Linked DNA regions of Marinomonas mediterranea MMB-1. The protein of the gene in region 1 interacts with the protein of each later gene in a pairwise test. Links are inferred from orthologs where the notes say so. Each region holds a gene or a part of one and is shown in the gene's direction. Other genes may lie near its edges. The genes, in order: MARME_RS08900, ftsA and ftsZ.

The links.
Region 2: the proteins of MARME_RS08900 (region 1) and ftsA interact in binary tests that used the Escherichia coli proteins (3 or more experiments, as listed by UniProt). The link is inferred for Marinomonas mediterranea MMB-1 from one-to-one orthologs.
Region 3: the proteins of MARME_RS08900 (region 1) and ftsZ interact in binary tests that used the Escherichia coli proteins (3 or more experiments, as listed by UniProt). The link is inferred for Marinomonas mediterranea MMB-1 from one-to-one orthologs.

Annotation. Positions count from the first base shown.
Region 1 is NC_015276.1:1,953,187-1,961,738, forward strand. What follows is about bases 2,608-5,584. They hold MARME_RS08900 (rod shape-determining protein), read left to right. Parts: upstream 2,608-3,562; coding sequence 3,563-4,606; downstream 4,607-5,584. Other genes in these bases: gatA (Asp-tRNA(Asn)/Glu-tRNA(Gln) amidotransferase subunit GatA), read right to left, coding at 2,608-3,017; gatC (Asp-tRNA(Asn)/Glu-tRNA(Gln) amidotransferase subunit GatC), read right to left, coding at 3,033-3,320; mreC (rod shape-determining protein MreC), read left to right, coding at 4,628-5,464; mreD (rod shape-determining protein MreD), read left to right, coding at 5,461-5,584. Also shown: MARME_RS08880 (response regulator), read left to right, coding at 1-14; Asp-tRNA(Asn)/Glu-tRNA(Gln) amidotransferase subunit GatB, read right to left, coding at 109-1,554; more of gatA, read right to left, coding at 1,557-2,607; more of mreD, read left to right, coding at 5,585-5,934; MARME_RS08915 (Maf family protein), read left to right, coding at 5,943-6,539; rng (ribonuclease G), read left to right, coding at 6,532-7,986; MARME_RS08925 (YhdP family phospholipid transporter), read left to right, coding at 8,003-8,552. UniProt on the Escherichia coli protein: Forms membrane-associated dynamic filaments that are essential for cell shape determination. Acts by regulating cell wall synthesis and cell elongation, and thus cell shape.
Region 2 is NC_015276.1:2,781,514-2,785,132, reverse strand. Bases 700-3,619 are described here. They hold ftsA (cell division protein FtsA), read left to right. Parts: upstream 700-1,483; coding sequence 1,484-2,755; downstream 2,756-3,619. Other genes in these bases: ftsZ (cell division protein FtsZ), read left to right, coding at 2,799-3,619; MARME_RS12665 (cell division protein FtsQ/DivIB), read left to right, coding at 727-1,416; MARME_RS12670 (D-alanine--D-alanine ligase), read left to right, coding at 700-722. Outside these bases: more of MARME_RS12670, read left to right, coding at 1-699. UniProt on the Escherichia coli protein: Essential cell division protein that assists in the assembly of the Z ring. May serve as the principal membrane anchor for the Z ring.
Region 3 is NC_015276.1:2,774,639-2,783,037, reverse strand. What follows is about bases 1-2,824. They hold ftsZ (cell division protein FtsZ), read left to right. Parts: upstream 1-703; coding sequence 704-1,945; downstream 1,946-2,824. Other genes in these bases: lpxC (UDP-3-O-acyl-N-acetylglucosamine deacetylase), read left to right, coding at 2,051-2,824; ftsA (cell division protein FtsA), read left to right, coding at 1-660. Outside these bases: more of lpxC, read left to right, coding at 2,825-2,965; preprotein translocase subunit SecA, read left to right, coding at 3,117-5,816; bifunctional glutamate N-acetyltransferase/amino-acid acetyltransferase ArgJ, read left to right, coding at 5,827-7,047; 8-oxo-dGTP diphosphatase MutT, read left to right, coding at 7,044-7,436; MARME_RS12630 (response regulator transcription factor), read right to left, coding at 7,522-8,319. UniProt on the Escherichia coli protein: Essential cell division protein that forms a contractile ring structure (Z ring) at the future cell division site. The regulation of the ring assembly controls the timing and the location of cell division.

The DNA of each region.
Region 1 (8,552 bases):
TTTCAGAAGAGTAGGTTTTTTGAGTTTATTGCTTATTTGGTTTTATTAGACCGCTGCGGTTTTAATAGAAAGCGCACCCAGTTTTAAAGGTGCGCTTTTTTTGTTTTTCTAGTTGTTTAGTAACTTATTTAGGATTGGGGTAACCAGTCCAGGATTGGCTTTGCCTTGAGAAGCTTTCATGACTTGTCCCATAAAGAAACCGATCATTTTTTTCTGCTTGTCAGGTTCTGATGCTTTGAATTGCTCTACTTGAGCTGGGTTTGCATCAATAACGCTTTGAATTAGGGTTTCTATTGCGCCAGTATCTGTTACTTGTTTAAGGCCTTTTTTCTCAATAATTTCATCTGCTGAGCCTTCGCCTTGCCACATGCTTTGGAATACGTCTTTCGCCGTTTTACCGTTGATTGTGTTGTCTTCTATACGGCTCAATAGTTGTCCTAATGCTTGCGCGGAAACTGGGCTCTCTGTAATGTCTAGGTTTTCCTGGTTAAGGAACTTACTCACTTCGCCCATTACCCAGTTGGCTGCCAACTTTGAGTTTTTAGCGGTTTTCGCTGCGTCTTCAAAGTAGTCTGCCATTGCGCGTGAGCTGGATAAAACGCCTGCATCGTATTCGCTAAGTGCGTATTCTGCTTCGAAACGTTTCGCTTTTTGTGTAGGCAGCTCAGGTAAATTGGCTCTAATTTCCTCAACATACTCATCGTCAAGCACGATAGGGAGTAGGTCTGGGCAGGGGAAGTAGCGATAATCGTTAGCGTCTTCCTTGCTTCGCATGCTTCGGGTTTCGTCTTTATCTGGATCGTAGAGGCGCGTTTCTTGTACGATTTTTCCGCCATCTTCGAGAATGTCCATTTGGCGCTCGATTTCGCAGTAAATTGCTTTTTCAATGAAACGGAATGAGTTTACATTTTTGATTTCCGTTCGCGTACCAAACTCTTCTTGTCCTTTGGGACGAAGGGAAAGGTTGACGTCGCAGCGCATAGAGCCCTCCGCCATGTTTCCGTCACAAATCCCAAGGTAAGTAACAATTGAGTGAATCATTTTTACATAGGCGACGGCTTCTTTGGCAGATCTAATGTCTGGCTCTGAGACGATTTCTAGTAACGGTGTGCTTGAGCGGTTGAGGTCGATACCTGTCATGCCGTGGAAATCTTCGTGTAGTGATTTTCCTGCATCTTCTTCTAAGTGGGCGCGTGTGATGCCTACTCGCGTTACTGTTCCGTCTTCAAGTGTTACGTCTAGGTGTCCAGGGCCGACAATAGGATGATCCATTTGGCTTGTCTGGTAGCCTTTCGGCAAGTCTGGGTAGAAGTAGTTTTTACGTGCAAAGACCGATGTCATGCCGATTTCTGCGTCTACAGCATGACCAAACATAACTGCCATGCGTAATGCTTCTTTGTTGAAGACCGGTAGTGCACCAGGCATTCCTAGGTCAACGAGTGTTGTGTTGGTGTTTGGCTCGGCGCCAAAGCTGGTCGCGGCGCCAGAGAATAGTTTCGATTTTGTCGCCAATTGAGCATGAATCTCTAGGCCGATTACGACTTCCCAGTTCATGTTTAGGCTCCTTTTACTAAGCTAGGGGTTTGAGTGTGCCAGTCAGTCGCTTGCTGGAATTTGTGTGCGACGTTAAGTAGTTTGGCTTCGTCAAAATAATTGCCCATGATTTGTAGGCCAACTGGCATGCCGTTGCTGAAGCCTGCAGGAACAGACATGGCTGGGATGCCAGCAAGGTTGACCGATAATGTATAAATATCTTCCAGATACATTGCTACTGGGTCTGTTGTTTTTTCACCTAGGCCAAAGGCGGTCGTTGGTGCTACGGGCCCCATAATAACATCGACTTCTTGATAGGCTTTAACAAAGTCTTCTTTGATAAGTCGGCGTATGCGCTGAGCTTTTACGTAATAGGCGTCGTAGTAACCTTCAGACAGTGCATAGGTGCCAACCATGATGCGCTTTTGTACTTCTTTACCGAACCCTTCGGAGCGAGTGCGCATATACATATCAAGCAGGTCTTTAGGGTCTTCACAGCGGTGCCCGTATCGAACACCGTCGAAGCGGGAAAGGTTTGAAGAGGCTTCAGATGGCGCGATGACGTAGTAAGAAGGAATGCTAAGGTTTAGGTTAGGGAGTGAGATCTCTTGGACGGTAGCGCCCAATTTTTCAAATTCTTTCACTGCATCCATGATGACCTGTGCAACGTCAGAGTCTAAGCCGTCACCGAAATATTCTTTAGGAAGGCCAATTTTTAAGCCTGCTAATGGTGAGTCTATGGACGCAAGATAACCTTCTGTGGCTGTCTCGGAGCTGGTTGAGTCGTTTGTATCGAAACCTGCAAAAGACTGCAATAAGTACGCGCAGTCCTCGGCGCTTCGTGCCATAGGGCCAGCTTGATCAAGACTAGATGCATAGGCAATCATGCCAAAGCGAGAGACTCGGCCGTAAGTGGGTTTTAAGCCGGTGATGCCGCAAAATGACGCAGGTTGGCGAATAGAGCCGCCGGTATCTGTGCCTGTCGCGGCAACACAGAGTCCTGCTGCAACAGCTGCTGCGGAGCCGCCAGAAGAACCTCCGGGAACAGTATTGATATTCCAAGGGTTTTTTACTGCGCCAAAGTAGCTGTTTTCATTGGATGAGCCCATTGCAAACTCGTCCATATTTGTTTTTCCTAGTGCGACGGCGCCAGCTGCTTTAATGCGTGCGGTGACAGTCGACTCATATGGAGGTACAAAATTATGGAGAATTTTTGAGGCGCATGTTGTAAGTACGCCTTCGGTACAAAATAGGTCTTTGTGGGCAACAGGAATGCCAGTCAGCGGAGAGGTCTCTCCGTTTGCAATTGCGTTGTCTGCGGCTTGTGCTTGCGCCAATGCTAGCTCATCGGTGACCGTAATAAAGCTGTTGAACTGCGGATCAATTTCGTTGATGCGTTTTAGGTAGTCTTGCGTTAACTCAACGCTTGAAAGCTCTTTTTTGCGCAGTTTCTGCGCGAGAGATCGGATGTTTTGATCAATCATTTATAGGTACTCTAATTAGTCGATAACTTGCGGTACTAGAAATAAGCCAGACTCAGTCTGAGGGGCGTTGGATAAAAATGCCTCTCGACGATCTTGTTCAGTCACGACGTCTTCACGCAGTCTTTGGGTCGCCTCTAGTGGATTAGAAAGGGGTTCAACTCCATCTGTATCGACTGACTGCATTTGTTCTACTAAATCAAGCACGCTGGATAATGAGTGCTGATATTCTTCTGCATCCTGATCGCTAAGTGATAAGCGCGCCAGATGTGCAATCTTTTGCACGTCTTGTTTCTCTAGGGACATGATCCACCTAATTTATTTTACGTTTGAAAAATACTTTTTATTGTATCCGCATCTGCGTATACGAGAAAGATCTAGTAATGAAAAACTGGTTATTAATCCCAAGAAACAAAAAAAATCGAATAAACAAAGAAATAGAACACATTTATTACGTAATCATAGTGGAATCACCTTGCTCAAATGACCGCTGGTTGGTACATTTTGTCGCTGTTCATATCGTTTTTTTGTTCAGGGTGTAGGAATTCATGTTTAAGAAAATCAGGGGAATGTTCTCAAGCGATTTGTCGATTGATCTAGGAACGGCAAATACCCTTATCTATGTACGCGATCGCGGTATTGTGCTTGACGAACCCTCAGTGGTTGCGATTCGTCACAATGGAAATCAGAAAACGGTAGCCTCAGTAGGTGTAGACGCCAAACGTATGTTGGGTCGTACACCGGGCAATATTACAGCGATTCGCCCTATGAAGGATGGTGTCATCGCAGATTTTCATGTTACCGAAAAAATGTTGCAGTACTTTATTTCTAAAGTGCACGAAAATAGCTTATTAAAACCAAGCCCTCGCGTATTGGTGTGTGTGCCTTGTAAGTCGACTCAGGTTGAACGAAGAGCCATTAAAGAATCCGCGTTGGGTGCAGGTGCAAGGGAAGTGTATATTATTGAAGAGCCAATGGCTGCGGCGATCGGGGCAGGGCTACCTGTTGCTGAAGCGTCTGGCTCAATGGTTATTGATATCGGCGGTGGTACCACGGAAATTGCAATTATCTCTCTTAACGGCATTGTTACTCGCGAGTCTATTCGAGTCGGTGGTGACCGATTTGATGAAGCGATTACAACGTATGTGCGACGTCAGTATGGTAGTTTGATTGGTGATGCTACGGCAGAGCGTATAAAAACTGAGATTGGCATGGCATACCATACGGGAGAGGAGCTTCAAATCGACGTTCGTGGTCGAAATCTTGCCGAAGGTATTCCTCGCTCGTTTACATTGCGAAGCACGGAAATACTGGATGCGCTGCAAGAGCCATTGGCGCAAATTGTTCAAGCGGTCAAAGGTGTGCTTGAACAGTCTCCTCCAGAGCTTGCTGCTGATATTGGTGAAACAGGTCTAGTATTGACCGGTGGTGGTGCGTTGTTACGTGAGATCGATCGTTTAATCAGTGAGGAAACAGGGTTGCCTGTTATTGTTGCTGACGATCCGTTGACTTGTGTCGCCAGAGGCGGTGGTCTTGCAATAGAAATGATGGATAAGCATGCATCTGAGTTATTTACAGCGGATAATGAATAGTCTGTAAATTAGGGGTCTGCTATTAAAAACTCATTTTTCTTCACGGGTAAGGTCTCCGGCGTAAGGTTTTTTATGTTGGCCGCTTTGTCCATTGGCATGATAGTGGCAGATGCTCACTATCATGCTTTTACAACGGTTCGTCCTTATTTTACTTGGTTAGTCACGCCCATACAGCTTGTGGTTAATGCGCCTAAGCAGATGCTAAGTTGGGCAGGCGATCATTTAGAAAGTCGTGAAGACTTGGTGCTGGAAAATCAAGGGCTAAATGAAGAGCTGTTGATATTACGCAGTAAGTTGCAAAAACTTAATGCGCTTCGTGCTGAAAATGTGCGCCTGCGTGAGTTACTTGATGCTTCGCAGCGTGTAGACGAGAAAGTCGTTATGGCGGAAGTAATAGGCTTTGATCAGAACGCCTACAGCCATAAGGTATTAATTGACAAAGGGTTCTCCTCTGGGGCTTATGTTGGACAACCTGTTTTAGATGCAACAGGGGTCTTAGGTCAAGTGGTAGAGACCGCCGCTTATACTAGTCGCGTTCTCTTAATAGCCGACGCTAGTCACTTTGTTCCTGTAGAGCTTGCTCGTACTGGGCTTCGAAGTGTGCTTCGTGGTACGGGTGATCTGAAGCGCATGGAGCTAATGAGTGTGCCGCATACGGCCGATATTAAGAAAGGCGATATACTGACTACGTCAGGGCTCGATAAACGTTTTCCCATTGGTTATCCAGTTGGTGTTGTGCGCTCCGTCAAGCATGTTGCAGGGAATCCTTACTCTGAGATTGATGTTGTTCCATTGGCTCAGCTAGGTCGCAGTCGCCATGTTATGCTAATTGATCGTCCGGAGCTAAAGAGACAATGAAATCTAGCTTTATTTTTCTATTGACCTTTATTGTCGCGTTAATGCTCGAAGCTCTTCCTTTTCCCGATGATCTTGTTTGGTTTCGCCCAGAATGGGCACTACTTGTCGTACTATACTGGGTAATAGCGTTGCCTTATAAAGTAGGTGTAGGAGTGGCGTGGTTTCTTGGGCTGATGGTTGACCTATTGCAAGGTGGTATAATTGGTCAGCACTCTTTAACGTATGTCATCATTGCTTATGCTTGTGCATTGTTTTATCAAAGGCTTCGTATGTACATGCGTTGGCAGCAAGGTGTCTTTATATTTTTGCTTGTTAGTATCAATCAACTGGTTAATTTTTGGTTGGATCACTATGTTGGCAATGCTGAACCGACTCTAATGATATTTATGCCAGCGATTATTACCGGCTTTTTATGGCCTTGGTCTTTCGTGGTGCTGAGAAGTATTCGTCGACTCTATTCTATTAGTTAGGAATTATAATGATTATCCTCGCATCCGCATCCCCTAGGCGCAAAGAGCTACTTGGTACGTTTGTCGGCTCATTTGACGTGATGCCTGCCGATATTGATGAGACGCCATTAGCGCTAGAGCTACCTAAAGAGTATGTTGCAAGAGTAGCAAAAGAGAAGGCCTTTTCAATTGCTGATAAGCTCAACATAGACTCAAATGCCATTATTATTGCATCGGATACGAGTGTCGTAATAGACGGTGAAATTTTAGGGAAACCTGATGATCTTGATGAGTCTAAAAGGATGCTGCGCTTGCTTGCTAATCGCTCTCATGACGTTATGACGTCGTTATGTATTTGCGATTCTCGCTTACAAAGAGTGGTGACAGATGTTGTTACAACGAACGTAGAGTTTAGGAATATCTCCGATGTGGAGATTGAGTTGTATTGGCGTACTGGTGAGCCGATAGATAAAGCGGGCTCATATGCTATTCAAGGTATTGGAGCTAGCTTCGTTAAGTCTATGTCCGGTTCGTATTCCGCTGTTGTTGGTTTGCCGCTTTTCGAAACCGCTAAACGTTTAAATGAATTTGGTGTTCAAATTTTTCAGGAGAATAACGATGAGTGAAGATGTTCTCATTAATGTAACGCCAATGGAGATACGGGTAGCATTAGTCGAAAATGGCGTGTTACAAGAAGTCTATATTGAGCGTTCTAGTCGCAAAGGTATTGTAGGTAACATATATCAAGGTAAAGTTGTCAGAGTTTTACCAGGTATGCAGGCCGCTTTTGTTGATATTGGTTTAGAGCGGGCTGCATTTATACACGTTTCCGAGATTGCTGACCGTGATGCGGTTAATCCCAGTGATCAAATAGGCGACTATTTGCGAGAAGGTCAATCGCTCGTTGTTCAGGTTACGAAGGACCCAATTAGTACCAAAGGTGCTCGTCTAACCACTCACTTGTCTATTCCTTCAAGATATTTGGTGTATATGCCTGACCAAGCACATGTCGGTGTAAGTCAGCGTATTGAAGATGAAAGTGAGAGAGAGCGCCTGAAGTCGCTTGTGTCTAAAGCCTTGACGGATGCAGATGAAACAAGCGGCTATATTCTACGGACCGCTGCAGAGAAGGCTGGAGAAGAAGAGATTCTTTCGGATATTAAGTTTCTCACGCGGTTATGGCAGTCCGTCAAAAAGAGGATGAAGAGCGCTAAAGCTCCGTCGGTTATTTACGAAGATTTACCGCTTCATTTAAGGACAATGCGTGACCTTATTAGCCTGACAACCGAAAAAATCAAGATCGATTCTAAAGAAAATTTTGCCAAACTTAGATCATTTGCTGACGATTTCATTCCAGAACTTTCCAATCATATTGAGTATTATCCTGGTGAGCGCCCGATATTTGATCTTTATAGTGTCGAAGATGAGATTCAAAGGGCTTTAGACCGAAAAGTGTCATTGAAGTCTGGAGGGTATTTGTTAGTCGAACAAACTGAGTCAATGACAACCATCGATGTCAATACTGGGGCGTATGTCGGCACACGAAACTTAGAAGAGACCATTTATAAGACCAACTTAGAGGCAGCGACGGCTATTGGTCGACAGCTTAGGTTACGTAATCTTGGTGGAATTATAATCATCGATTTTATCGACATGGAGGATGAAGAGCATAAGCGTCAGGTTCTTCGCATGTTGGAAAAAATACTTGAAGTGGATCACGCAAAAACGAAAATCACGGGTGTGTCTGAGCTAGGGTTAGTCGAAATGACGCGTAAAAGAACGCGAGAAAGCCTAGGTCAGGTTTTGTGTGAGCCATGTCGAGCTTGCCGTGGTAGTGGCTTGGTAAAGACGCCTGAGACGGTATGTTATGAAGTGTTTAGAGAGATTCTTCGTGCCGATCGTGCATATAACTCTCAAACGTATACTGTGTTGGCTTCGAGTTCGGTCGTTGAGCGTTTCTTAGACGAAGAGAGTGTTGCAGTCGCTGAGTTGGAAGCTTTTATAGGTAAAACAATTCGATTCCAGGTTGACCCTGTTTATACGCAGGATCAATATGATGTCGTATTGAGGTGATCCAGAGGGTAAAGAGGTGAAAAATGTTTCTCGATGGATTGTGAATTTGCTATGGTGGTCGGCCGTCGGCTTTGTCGTCGTGCTCGCTGCCATTGTTGTTAGCGTAAAGCAGCTTTTACCTTTAGCAGATCGTTACCGCCCTCAAATAGAAAGCAATATTAGTCAAATCATTGGGTTGCCCGTTCAAATCGAAACGTTTGGCGGGAGCCTAAATGGTATTGATATATCGATTAACATTTCAAAGTTAGGTATTAGTACCGTAAGCGGCGAAGCAGTTGCTTCTGTTGATCAAGTCGCTCTGTCCTTCGATACCTTTAAGTCCCTGCTTACTCTTTCTCCTCAGTTTCGTAATGTGCGCGTAAATGGGCTTTCCCTTCACCTCAAAGAGTCGCACGGTAAGATCGGTCTTGTTGGCTTTAATTCGAATGCTTCGCCTGATTCCGTGTCTGACCCTGAAGTCGTTGCGGAGCGAGTGATTGATTATTTATCAAGCCAGAAGCAATGGATCATTAATGACTCGAAGATATCGTTAACAAGTGAAAACTTTGATTCTCAAATGCTTCGTA
Region 2 (3,619 bases), 830 kb from region 1 along the record:
AGGATGGTCATATTCAGGCGCTTCTGGATTTGATGTCAAAACCCTATACAGGGAGTCGTCAGTTAGCTTGCGCATTGGCGATGGACAAACTGATGACTAAAAAGTTATGGAAGGGGCTTGGGATTCCGACACCGGATTATATTGCTGATGCAAGTGATGTTTCAGTTGAGTGTGTTGAAAGGCAGTTGTCATACCCCGTTATAGTGAAGCCGTCACGCGAAGGTTCCACGATTGGTATTAGTAAGGCGGACAATACAGAGCAGTTAATGCAGGCGCTTCGAGATGCGCGTGAGTATGACTCCGAAATACTTGTGGAAGAGTTTATAGAGGGGCCTGAATTTACCGTTTCGATTATCAATGACGAAGCATACCCTGCAATCGGTCTCAAACCGTCAGAAGATCATCAGCTGTACGATTACGAAGCAAAATATTTGGCGGATGATACCGAATATCGATTGCCTTCTGGTTTGAGTGACGATGATGAATCTCGGTTGAAAGCGTTGTCTCTTGATGCTTATTTAGCTGTTGGGTGTAAAGGTTGGGGCCGTGTTGATGTTATGCGTCGTAATAACGGCGACTTTTCCGTGCTTGAGGTAAATACCTCTCCTGGAATGACGTCTCATAGTTTAGTGCCAATGGCGGCTGCTCATGTCGGTATCAGCTATCAAGATTTAGTCGAAAAAATACTGTGTTCTGCTTGGGATTCAGTGGGGAGTATCTGAGAAAATGCGTTTAGCGGCCTTGCTTGGGGCGATTTCTTTGATTGTGTTCGCTATTTTCCAAGGGGAGCAAGATAGTTCACCTAATGAGCGCTGGTTTGCTGTCAAAAAAATAGAAATTGAAGGTCGGCTGATCAATGCTAAGCGTCAAGAGTTAGAAATAGCTTATGATGTATTGTTGGGTGAAAGTTTGCTAACTCTTTCGCTGTCGCAAGCAGAGACGGTTGCAGTGTCTCCTGAGTGGGTCGCCAGTGCGCGCATTCGAAAGGTATGGCCGGATAAAATTGTGGTTGAGGTGAAAGAACATCAACCGATCGCTTATTGGAATTCGAGGCAGATAGTCACCTCGAATGGAGAGGTGATTTCTCCTCGTCATGGCGAAACTTTGCCGCTAGCGAATTTGAAAGGTCCTGATTCTAGTAGTCAGGTTGTTTTGGATCAGTTTGGTCTTATGAGTCAAATGCTATCAAACTCGTCATTGAGAATAAAAGAGCTTGTACTGGAGAAACGTGGTGCATGGAATATCAAGTTTCAAAATGATGTGTATGTAAAACTCGGGCGAGACAAGGTTTTAGAGCGTTTACAGCGGTTTATTGCCGTGTATAAAAGTGATTTATCAGGTAAAATAGAGAATGTTTTGTCTGTTGATGCTCGGTACCCTCATGGGGTGGCGGTACAATGGAACGAGAAATTATGAATTTGGCTCGCTTGTTGCTTGAATATGAGCATAAAAGTTGCGATTTAGCGATAACTAGGAAGGTAGAATGATAGTTGGCTTAGACGTTGGTACATCAAAAGTAACTTGCATAGTAGGTGAGGTACTAGGTGATGGAAACGTTGAAATTGTTGGTATAGGTACTCAGCCTGCTAAAGGGATGAAAAGAGGCGTTGTTATCAATATTGAATCTACCGTTCAGTCTATTCAAAGAGCGGTAGAAGAAGCAGAGTTGATGGCGGGGTGTAATATTCACTCTGTCTACGTTAGTGTGGCTGGGAGTCATATCCGTAGCCAAAACTCTCACGGTATTGTTGCAGTAAAAGATGGTGAAGTTCAAAAAGAAGACATTGAACGTGTCATTGATGCTGCTCAAGCTGTTCCTATTTCTTCTGACCAACGCCTTCTTCATGTTCTGCCACAAGAGTTTCAAATTGATTCGCAGGAAGGTATACGAGACCCTTTGGGTATGTCTGGTGTGCGCCTTGAGGCCAATGTTCATTTGGTCTCGGGGGCTGCTAATGCTGTGATGAACGTCGAAAAATGCATCAAGAAATGTGGTTTGGGTGTTGATGGCGTTATTTTGTCTCAACTTGCTTCCAGTGATACTAGCTTAAGCGAAGACGAAAAAGAGCTTGGCGTTTGCCTTGTTGATATTGGTGCTGGAACGTCTGATATTGCCGTTTGGGTGGATGGTGCTTTGCATCACACTTCTGTTGTTCCTGTTGCAGGCGATCAGGTTACCAATGATATTTCTATGGCTTTGCGTACGCCAACGGTACATGCTGAAGATATAAAGATTAAATATGCCTGTGCGTTGTCCTCGTTGGCTTCTACCGATCAAGTGATAGATGTTCCGAGCGTTGGGGATCGCCAGTCGAGGTCTATTTCTCGTCATGCATTAGCGGAAGTTGTTGAAGCTCGCTACGAAGAAATTTACCAACTTATCTATGATGAGTTGCAACGTAGTGGTTTTGCGGAACGAATACCTGCAGGGGTTGTCGTAACTGGCGGCACTGCGTTAATGGAGGGTGCTGTTGAGCTCGCGGAGCGTATCTTTGATATGCCTGTTCGGCTAGCGACACCAACGAATGTTAAAGGAATCTCCGAGATTGTCGATAACTCTATGTATGCGACAAGCGTTGGTTTATTAGCAAATGGAAGTGCTGAAATGGATGATATGGTTGCCGAACCGTCAAGTGTTTTGCGGGCCGGAAGTAGTAGAAATACACAAGATGTTAACTCTGATGAGACCAAGCCGTCTTTCAGTGCAACGAAAGCTTGGCATAAAGTAAAAGATTGGTTTCAAAGTTATATTTAATGATTGTCATTTTTGACAGCAGATTTTTAGGAGCGCGTCGCCCATGAATGTGTTTGATTTAGCAGATGAAAATTTATCCGACAACGCTGTAATCAAGGTTGTTGGAGTTGGTGGTGGCGGTGGCAATGCCGTGCGTCATATGTTGGAAAACCAGCTTGAGGGCGTAGAGTTTATCTGCGCTAATACGGATTCTAAGGCTCTGATGGGGCTGGATTCTGGAATTACATTGCAGCTTGGTACCACGGTGACAAAGGGGCTTGGTGCGGGAGCGAACCCTTCCGTTGGCCGTGATTCTGCATTAGAAGATCAAGAGAAAATTACTCAGCTTCTAACGGGTGCAGATATGGTATTTATTACGGCTGGTATGGGTGGTGGCACCGGAACGGGAGCTGCACCTGTCATTGCTCAAGTTGCACGAGAATTGGGGATTTTGACTGTTGCCGTTGTGACGAAGCCGTTTCCATTTGAAGGGCGTCGCAGAGCTAAGGTTGCAGATGCGGGGCTTCAAGAGCTACGTGAGAATGTTGACTCGCTTATAACCGTTCCGAATGAGAGGCTGCTGCCTGTTTTAGGTAAGAATATTTCATTACTTAAAGCGTTTGGTGAAGCGAATAATGTTTTGTTCAATGCTGTTCAGGGTATTACCGACCTTATAATGAGACCTGGTTTGATAAACGTCGATTTCGCCGATGTTAAAACAGTGATGTCGGAAATGGGGATGGCAATGATGGGAACGGGGTCTGCCATCGGAGAAGATCGTGCGCGTGTTGCTGCGGAAGCGGCAATACACAACCCTTTGCTTGAAGATATTAATCTTAAAGGTGCTCGTGGCGTATTAGTTAATATCACGGCAAACGAAGAGGT
Region 3 (8,399 bases), 820 kb from region 1 along the record:
GCTGGAACGTCTGATATTGCCGTTTGGGTGGATGGTGCTTTGCATCACACTTCTGTTGTTCCTGTTGCAGGCGATCAGGTTACCAATGATATTTCTATGGCTTTGCGTACGCCAACGGTACATGCTGAAGATATAAAGATTAAATATGCCTGTGCGTTGTCCTCGTTGGCTTCTACCGATCAAGTGATAGATGTTCCGAGCGTTGGGGATCGCCAGTCGAGGTCTATTTCTCGTCATGCATTAGCGGAAGTTGTTGAAGCTCGCTACGAAGAAATTTACCAACTTATCTATGATGAGTTGCAACGTAGTGGTTTTGCGGAACGAATACCTGCAGGGGTTGTCGTAACTGGCGGCACTGCGTTAATGGAGGGTGCTGTTGAGCTCGCGGAGCGTATCTTTGATATGCCTGTTCGGCTAGCGACACCAACGAATGTTAAAGGAATCTCCGAGATTGTCGATAACTCTATGTATGCGACAAGCGTTGGTTTATTAGCAAATGGAAGTGCTGAAATGGATGATATGGTTGCCGAACCGTCAAGTGTTTTGCGGGCCGGAAGTAGTAGAAATACACAAGATGTTAACTCTGATGAGACCAAGCCGTCTTTCAGTGCAACGAAAGCTTGGCATAAAGTAAAAGATTGGTTTCAAAGTTATATTTAATGATTGTCATTTTTGACAGCAGATTTTTAGGAGCGCGTCGCCCATGAATGTGTTTGATTTAGCAGATGAAAATTTATCCGACAACGCTGTAATCAAGGTTGTTGGAGTTGGTGGTGGCGGTGGCAATGCCGTGCGTCATATGTTGGAAAACCAGCTTGAGGGCGTAGAGTTTATCTGCGCTAATACGGATTCTAAGGCTCTGATGGGGCTGGATTCTGGAATTACATTGCAGCTTGGTACCACGGTGACAAAGGGGCTTGGTGCGGGAGCGAACCCTTCCGTTGGCCGTGATTCTGCATTAGAAGATCAAGAGAAAATTACTCAGCTTCTAACGGGTGCAGATATGGTATTTATTACGGCTGGTATGGGTGGTGGCACCGGAACGGGAGCTGCACCTGTCATTGCTCAAGTTGCACGAGAATTGGGGATTTTGACTGTTGCCGTTGTGACGAAGCCGTTTCCATTTGAAGGGCGTCGCAGAGCTAAGGTTGCAGATGCGGGGCTTCAAGAGCTACGTGAGAATGTTGACTCGCTTATAACCGTTCCGAATGAGAGGCTGCTGCCTGTTTTAGGTAAGAATATTTCATTACTTAAAGCGTTTGGTGAAGCGAATAATGTTTTGTTCAATGCTGTTCAGGGTATTACCGACCTTATAATGAGACCTGGTTTGATAAACGTCGATTTCGCCGATGTTAAAACAGTGATGTCGGAAATGGGGATGGCAATGATGGGAACGGGGTCTGCCATCGGAGAAGATCGTGCGCGTGTTGCTGCGGAAGCGGCAATACACAACCCTTTGCTTGAAGATATTAATCTTAAAGGTGCTCGTGGCGTATTAGTTAATATCACGGCAAACGAAGAGGTGGGCTTGTCTGAGTTTACCGAAGTTGGTGGGATCATTGAGGAGTATGCGTCAGAAGATGCAACGGTTGTTATTGGTTGTGCAATTGATCCGACTGTAGAAGATGAAATGCGGGTCACGGTAGTTGCTACGGGGCTAGAAGGGCAAAGTGCTAATGTTGAGATGAAATCCGCAGTGGGTGATGTGTCTGCGGTAAAGCCTTCAGTAACTCAGTCTGCGCCTTCTGCATCTAACGCATCAAAGCCAGCTGTAGAAGCGGTGGCTAAGCCAGTTGTAACGTCTTCTGCTGTTCAGAAGGATGACGTTTCTTCTGAGGAGTCGCAGGTTAAGGCAAACGATAAGAGTTTAGAGTCCTCTAAAGGGGCAGATGATCAATTATCGTATTTGGATATCCCAGCGTTTTTGCGTCGTCAGGCTGATTGATTTGCGTAAAAAATACGTAATTAATCATCTTTGAATTGTATAAATTTTAGTTAGTTGATAACATTCTCATTAATTAACTATCTGTAATGAAATTGTAGGAAAATAATGGTACGTCAGCGCACACTGAAAAATATTATCCGCGCTACTGGGGTTGGCTTGCACTCTGGTGAAAAAGTGTATTTGACGCTCAAACCAGCGCCAGTCAATACTGGTATTGTGTTTGTTCGGACTGATCTTGAGCCACCGGTAGAAATAGTTGGCGATGCGCGTGCTGTTGGGTCGACAAATTTTGCGACAGCGTTGTGCTCTGACGACGTTAAAGTAAGTACGGTAGAGCACCTAATGTCTGCGATGGCGGGATTAGGTGTAGACAATGCTTATGTTGAGGTGAGTGCAAGTGAGATTCCTCTAATGGACGGAAGTGCTAGTCCATTCGTGTTCTTGCTGCAATCTGCTGGTCTTGAAGAGCAAAGCGCACCGAAAAAGTTTATTCGTATCACCAAGCCGATTCGAGTAGAGGAAGGGGATAAATATGCCATCCTTGAGCCTCATTCTGGCTTTAGGCTGACTTTTACGATCGATTTTGATCATCCTGCTATTGGTGAAGATGTTCAGAATACCTCGATTGATTTCTCTACAACGACTTTTGTGAAAGAAATCAGTCGTGCTCGTACGTTCGGGTTTATGAAAGATCTTGAGTACTTCAAAAACAATGATTTGGCTCGTGGCGCTAATATGGATAACGCCATTGTTCTTGATGACTTTAAAGTTCTGAATGACGAAGGATTGCGTTATAGAGATGAGCTAGTGCGCCATAAGGTTTTGGATGCGATTGGCGATTTATATCTACTAGGACATAGTTTGATTGGTGAGTATAAGGCTCATAAATCAGGGCATGCTCTAAATAATAAGCTACTGCTAGCTTTGCTTGAGCGTCAGGATGCGTGGGAATATGTTTCATTTGAAGATGAGGCTCAAGTGATGCCCATTTCATTTGTAGAGCCTGTTGCTGCGAATTAACTGATTGTAAATTAAGCATTTAGTTGTTTATACACAAAAAAGCCAGACAAATGTCTGGCTTTTTTGTGTATATATGCTTGTTATTTCATGTTTTGCCCCACATTACCATGTTAAACTCTAACCACTATAAATTTAGCGACGTTGAAATAAGATGCTAGGAACAGTCATTAAGAAAGTTATCGGTACAAAGAATGACCGAGAAGTTAAAAAATACAGAAAAGTTGTTAATCAGATCAATCAGCTAGAAGAGCGCTACTCTGCTTTTAGTGATGATGAGTTAATGGCGCAAACATCCGACTTTAGGTCGCGCTTAGAGAAAGGCGAGACCTTGGGCTCCCTGCTTCCTGAGGCTTTCGCAACCGTTCGCGAAGCGAGTAAGCGAATCATGGGTATGCGACATTTTGATGTTCAGCTGATTGGGGCAATGGTTCTCAATAATGGCTCAATAGCAGAAATGCGCACGGGTGAAGGTAAAACACTTGTTGCTACTTTGGCTGTATACCTTAATGCATTGACTTCGAAAGGTGTTCATGTCGTTACAGTCAATGATTATCTAGCAAAGCGTGATGCTAACTGGATGCGCCCACTGTACGAATTTCTCGATCTAAGTGTCGGTGTTGTCTATGCTGGGCAAGAGAAGGAAGAAAAGCGAGCGGCTTATTTGAGCGATATTACCTATGGCACAAATAATGAGTTTGGCTTTGACTACTTGCGCGACAATATGATCTTTAGAATGGAGGACCGCGTTCAGCGTGATCTTCATTTTGCTGTGGTTGATGAAGTTGACTCTATCCTAATCGATGAGGCAAGAACGCCACTTATTATCTCTGGAGCTGTAGAAGACAGTTCTGAGCAATATAAAAAGATTAATCAGCTTATTCCATTGCTTGTTAAGCAAGAGGAAGAGGGTGATGAAACGGGTCACTACACCTATGATGAAGCTCAGAAAAATATCGAGCTTACCGAAGACGGGCATCAGTTTGTAGAGGCTTGGTTGGTAGAGCAAGAAATGCTGCAGGAAGGCGATAGTTTGTATTCTGCATCTAATTTGGCGCTGCTGCATCACGTGCATGCTTCTATGCGAGCTCATGTTATTTTCAAAAAGAACGTTGACTATGTTGTTCAAGGTGGTCAAGTCGTTATCGTGGATGAGCATACGGGTCGAACTATGGCTGGTCGTCGTTGGTCTGAAGGTATACATCAGGCTGTCGAGGCAAAAGAAGGTGTCGCTATCCAGGCAGAGAGTCAAACACTGGCTTCGACAACATTTCAGAACTATTTCAGGCTTTATGAAAAATTGTCTGGCATGACTGGGACGGCAGATACAGAAGCTTATGAGTTTCAGCAAATTTACGGGCTGACTGTTGTGGTTATTCCGACGAACAAAGTGGTTCAACGTAAAGATCACAATGACTTGATCTATATGTCGACCCAAGAGAAGTTCGAGGCCATCGTTAAAGATATTGAGGTCGTTGTAAAAGAAGGGCGACCAGTATTGGTCGGTACTGCTTCTATTGACTACTCTGAGCTGCTTTCTGGATACCTAAATAAAGTAGGTATTGAGCACAATGTATTAAATGCTAAACACCATGAACGTGAGGCTGAAATCGTTGCAGGTGCAGGTCGTTCCGGCGCGGTGACAATTGCGACAAACATGGCGGGTCGTGGTACTGACATCGTTTTGGGCGGCAACCTACAGACGGAGTTGGCGGAACTTGGTGCGGACGCAACAGAGGCGCAAATTGAGGCTGTTAAGTCTGATTGGGAGTCTAGACATCAGGCGGTATTGGCTGCAGGTGGGCTACATATTATTGGTACAGAGCGCCACGAGTCTCGTCGTATTGATAATCAGCTTCGTGGTCGAGCGGGTCGTCAGGGTGATGTCGGTTCATCTCGCTTCTATTTGTCGCTTGAAGATAACCTGATGCGTATCTTTATGTCTGATCGTATTAAGAAAATGATGCAGGCACTGGGTATGGAAAAGGGCGAGGCGATAGAGCACAAAATGGTCTCTAATGCCATTGAGAAAGCTCAGCGTAAAGTGGAAGGAAGAAACTTTGATATTCGTAAGCAGCTTCTTGAGTACGATGATGTTGCTAACGATCAGCGTCAAGTAATTTACACTCAGCGTTATGACATGATGTCATCTGATGATTTGTCAGGTGCAATTGAATCTATGCGTGAAGAAGTGGTGGCTGGGGTTATCGATGAGTTTATTCCGCCTCAAAGCATGTTTGATCAATGGGACCTGGACGGTTTAGAAGAAAAGATCAAAAACGAGTTTGGACTTGAGCTTGCAATTAAAGCTTGGGTGGAAGCCGATAAGAAGCTTTATGAAGAGCCTTTGCGTCAAAGAATTCTTGATGGTTTTATAGAGGATTATAAGGCGAAAGAAGAGGTTGCAGGTTCTGATTCAATTAGAGCATTTGAGAAGCAGGTCTTGTTGCAAGTACTCGATACATTGTGGAAAGAACACCTCCAAACAATGGATATGTTGCGCCAAGGTATTCATCTTCGCGGTTATGCTCAGAAAAACCCTAAACAAGAATATAAGCGTGAATCATTTGAGTTGTTCCAGAATTTATTAGAACAAATTAAATACGAAGTTGTTCAGATTACTGCTCGCGTGCGAGTGCAGTCTCCAGAAGAGGCGCAAAAAATAGAAGAGGCTAGGCAGCAGCAAGAAGAGCCGTTAAAAATGAGCGCTCAGCACCAGCAAGCGGCGGCTTTTGGAGAAGGTGCTTCTTCCGCTTCAGAGCAACAGTCTGAAGTTCCGAAAGTTGGCAGAAATGAGTCTTGCCCATGTGGCTCAGGAAAGAAATATAAGCAATGTCACGGACGTTTGGTATAAGGAGGGAAATATGGCTGTAGGTTTGGGTTCTTTTCCCGCTATTCCGAATATCAGTGGTGTGCGTTTCGCTGTCGTTGAAGCAGGGATAAAAAAAGCGTCTCGTAAAGATCTTGTTGTTTTTGAGATTGATAAAGGGGCGAGCGTAGCAGGCGTTTTTACGCAAAATGCTTTTTGCGCAGCGCCAGTTCGTTTGTGTCGTGAGCACTTGTTGCAATCCGTTCCGAGGTATCTGGTTATTAATACTGGAAATGCCAATGCTGGAACGGGGAAGCGAGGTTATCAAGGTGCGTTATCAACCTGTGAATCATTGGCATCTATTGTTGGGTGTAAGGTCTCTGAGGTACTGCCGTTTTCGACAGGTGTGATAGGAGAGCCGTTGCCAACAGATAAAATTGTCGATGTGCTACCTAATGCGTTGGCATCATTGGATTACGGTAATTGGCAGGATGCCGGTGAAGGTATTATGACGACAGATACGCGACCTAAAGGCGCGTACCGTCAATTTGAAGTTAACGGAAAACATTATACTGTCGGTGGGATCTCAAAAGGGGCGGGTATGATTCGTCCTAACATGGCCACTATGTTGGGCTATGTTTTTACTGATATTTCAATTGATCAGAATGTTTTGCAAGACCTTCTGAAAAAAACGACAGATAAAAGCTTTAATCGCATTACTATAGACAGCGATACCTCTACAAATGATTCGTGTATTGCGGTGGCTACTGGTGCAGCGGGCAATGAAAAAATAACGAATATTCAAACGGAATTGGGTCTGGCTTTTGAGCAAGCTTTTACTGAGGTAATGCAGGAGCTTGCTCATGCTATCGTTCGAGATGGTGAAGGTGCGACAAAGTTTGTGACGGTTCAGGTGGTTGGGGCAAAATCACAAGAAGACGCTGCTTTAGTTGGCTTTGAAATTGCCCATTCTCCCCTTGTTAAAACGGCGTTATTTGCTTCTGATCCGAATTGGGGGCGTATCCTTGCTGTCGTTGGTCGTGCGCCTATTGCTGATTTAGATGTTGATCGTGTGAATATTTCACTTAACGGATGCTTAATTGTTTCTGAAGGTGGTCGATCTGATGGCTACACGGAAGAGTTAGGTCAAGCGGCCATGAATCCAGAAGAGATTACAATTGTAATCGATTTGGGTGTTGGTGAATGTAAAGATACCGTTTGGACGACCGATTTGTCTCATGAGTACGTTACGATCAATGCGGAATACAGAACGTGAAGCAAGTAGAGGTTTCTGCAGGTATTATTAAGCGAGGAGATCGTATTTTTCTGGCATTCAGAGACGAAGCGCAGCATCAAGGAGGGTTGTGGGAGTTTCCTGGAGGCAAATGCGAAGCTGCTGAGTCCTCTTATGATGCGTTGTGTCGTGAATTGTTAGAAGAGTGTGGTATCACGGTGGGTTCCGCAGAGCTGTTTAAAGAAGTGCGTCATGATTACGGCGATAAGCTTGTCGTGTTGTATTTCTATCTGGTTGACGATTTTAAAGGAGAACCAACTGGAGCTGAAAACCAACAGGTTTCTTGGTTTGATTTGAAAATGTTGGCTGAGTTGGATTTTCCAGCGGCCAATCAGGTTATCGTTGATGAGTTGATAGAAGCTTATTGTTAAAGAGTTAGTTTTATTTGTGGCCCTATATTTTAAAAAGGAAGCATTTGCTTCCTTTTTTTGTTCTTGTTGATTATGCGGTTAACACTTAACCAAGCAAATTGTGTAAGAGTGTCTTTATTGTCGTGGGAGTAAATGTCTTATCGCAAAGAGCGTCGACATCACCTTTTGCGATATTGGAAAGCTGGGGGGTATCCGCGTCTGAGCTAACCATTAATACAGGGATGTGAGAATGGTTCGATGACGTTTTTACATAGTTTGCGAGTTCAACACCGTTCATTTCAGGCATATTGTAGTCTGTGATTATCAGGTCGTATGTATTTTCTTCGAGGAGTTCGAGGGCAGCGCGGCCATCGTCTGCACGGTCTATGAACATTATTCCCATTGATTGGAGTGTACGAGAAATGTGTTTTTGTGCCATATTGCTATCATCAGCGATTAGCACTTTTAGCTCTCGAGGGTCGAAAAATTCTAATTCTATTTCTTCTTCGTTGTTTAGATCTAGGGTTGCTTTGATGGCTGTATCTAAATCATCACGAGAGAATGGTTTTGGTAAGATGGCGAGTAGTCCGTTTTGTCGAAGATATTCAAGTGACTCCCTTTTTCGTTCGCTTGAAACCAGCATAAACGGAACGTCAGCGGTGCTTGGTGTTGTTCTAATGAAATTAATGACATCGTCCGCTGTGCCGTCTTCAAGGTACATTGAAGAGATTACTAAGTCGGGAGTGTGCATTGCTAGTGTATTCGAGGCTGATGCTACGTTGTCGGCTACATCAATGTCCGAGACCCCTGATTCGCGCAGTGCGTTAACGATAATTTTCTGTTGAGCTTTCGACGGCTCTATTAGGACGATTGATAGCTCTTGTGCATCTGCAATCAGTTTCATTTTGAATAAGTCTCTCATGTTTACATCAGTATTAAGAATATCAATGTTCGGTGTGGAAGCCTGTTACAAAATGTAGTCAT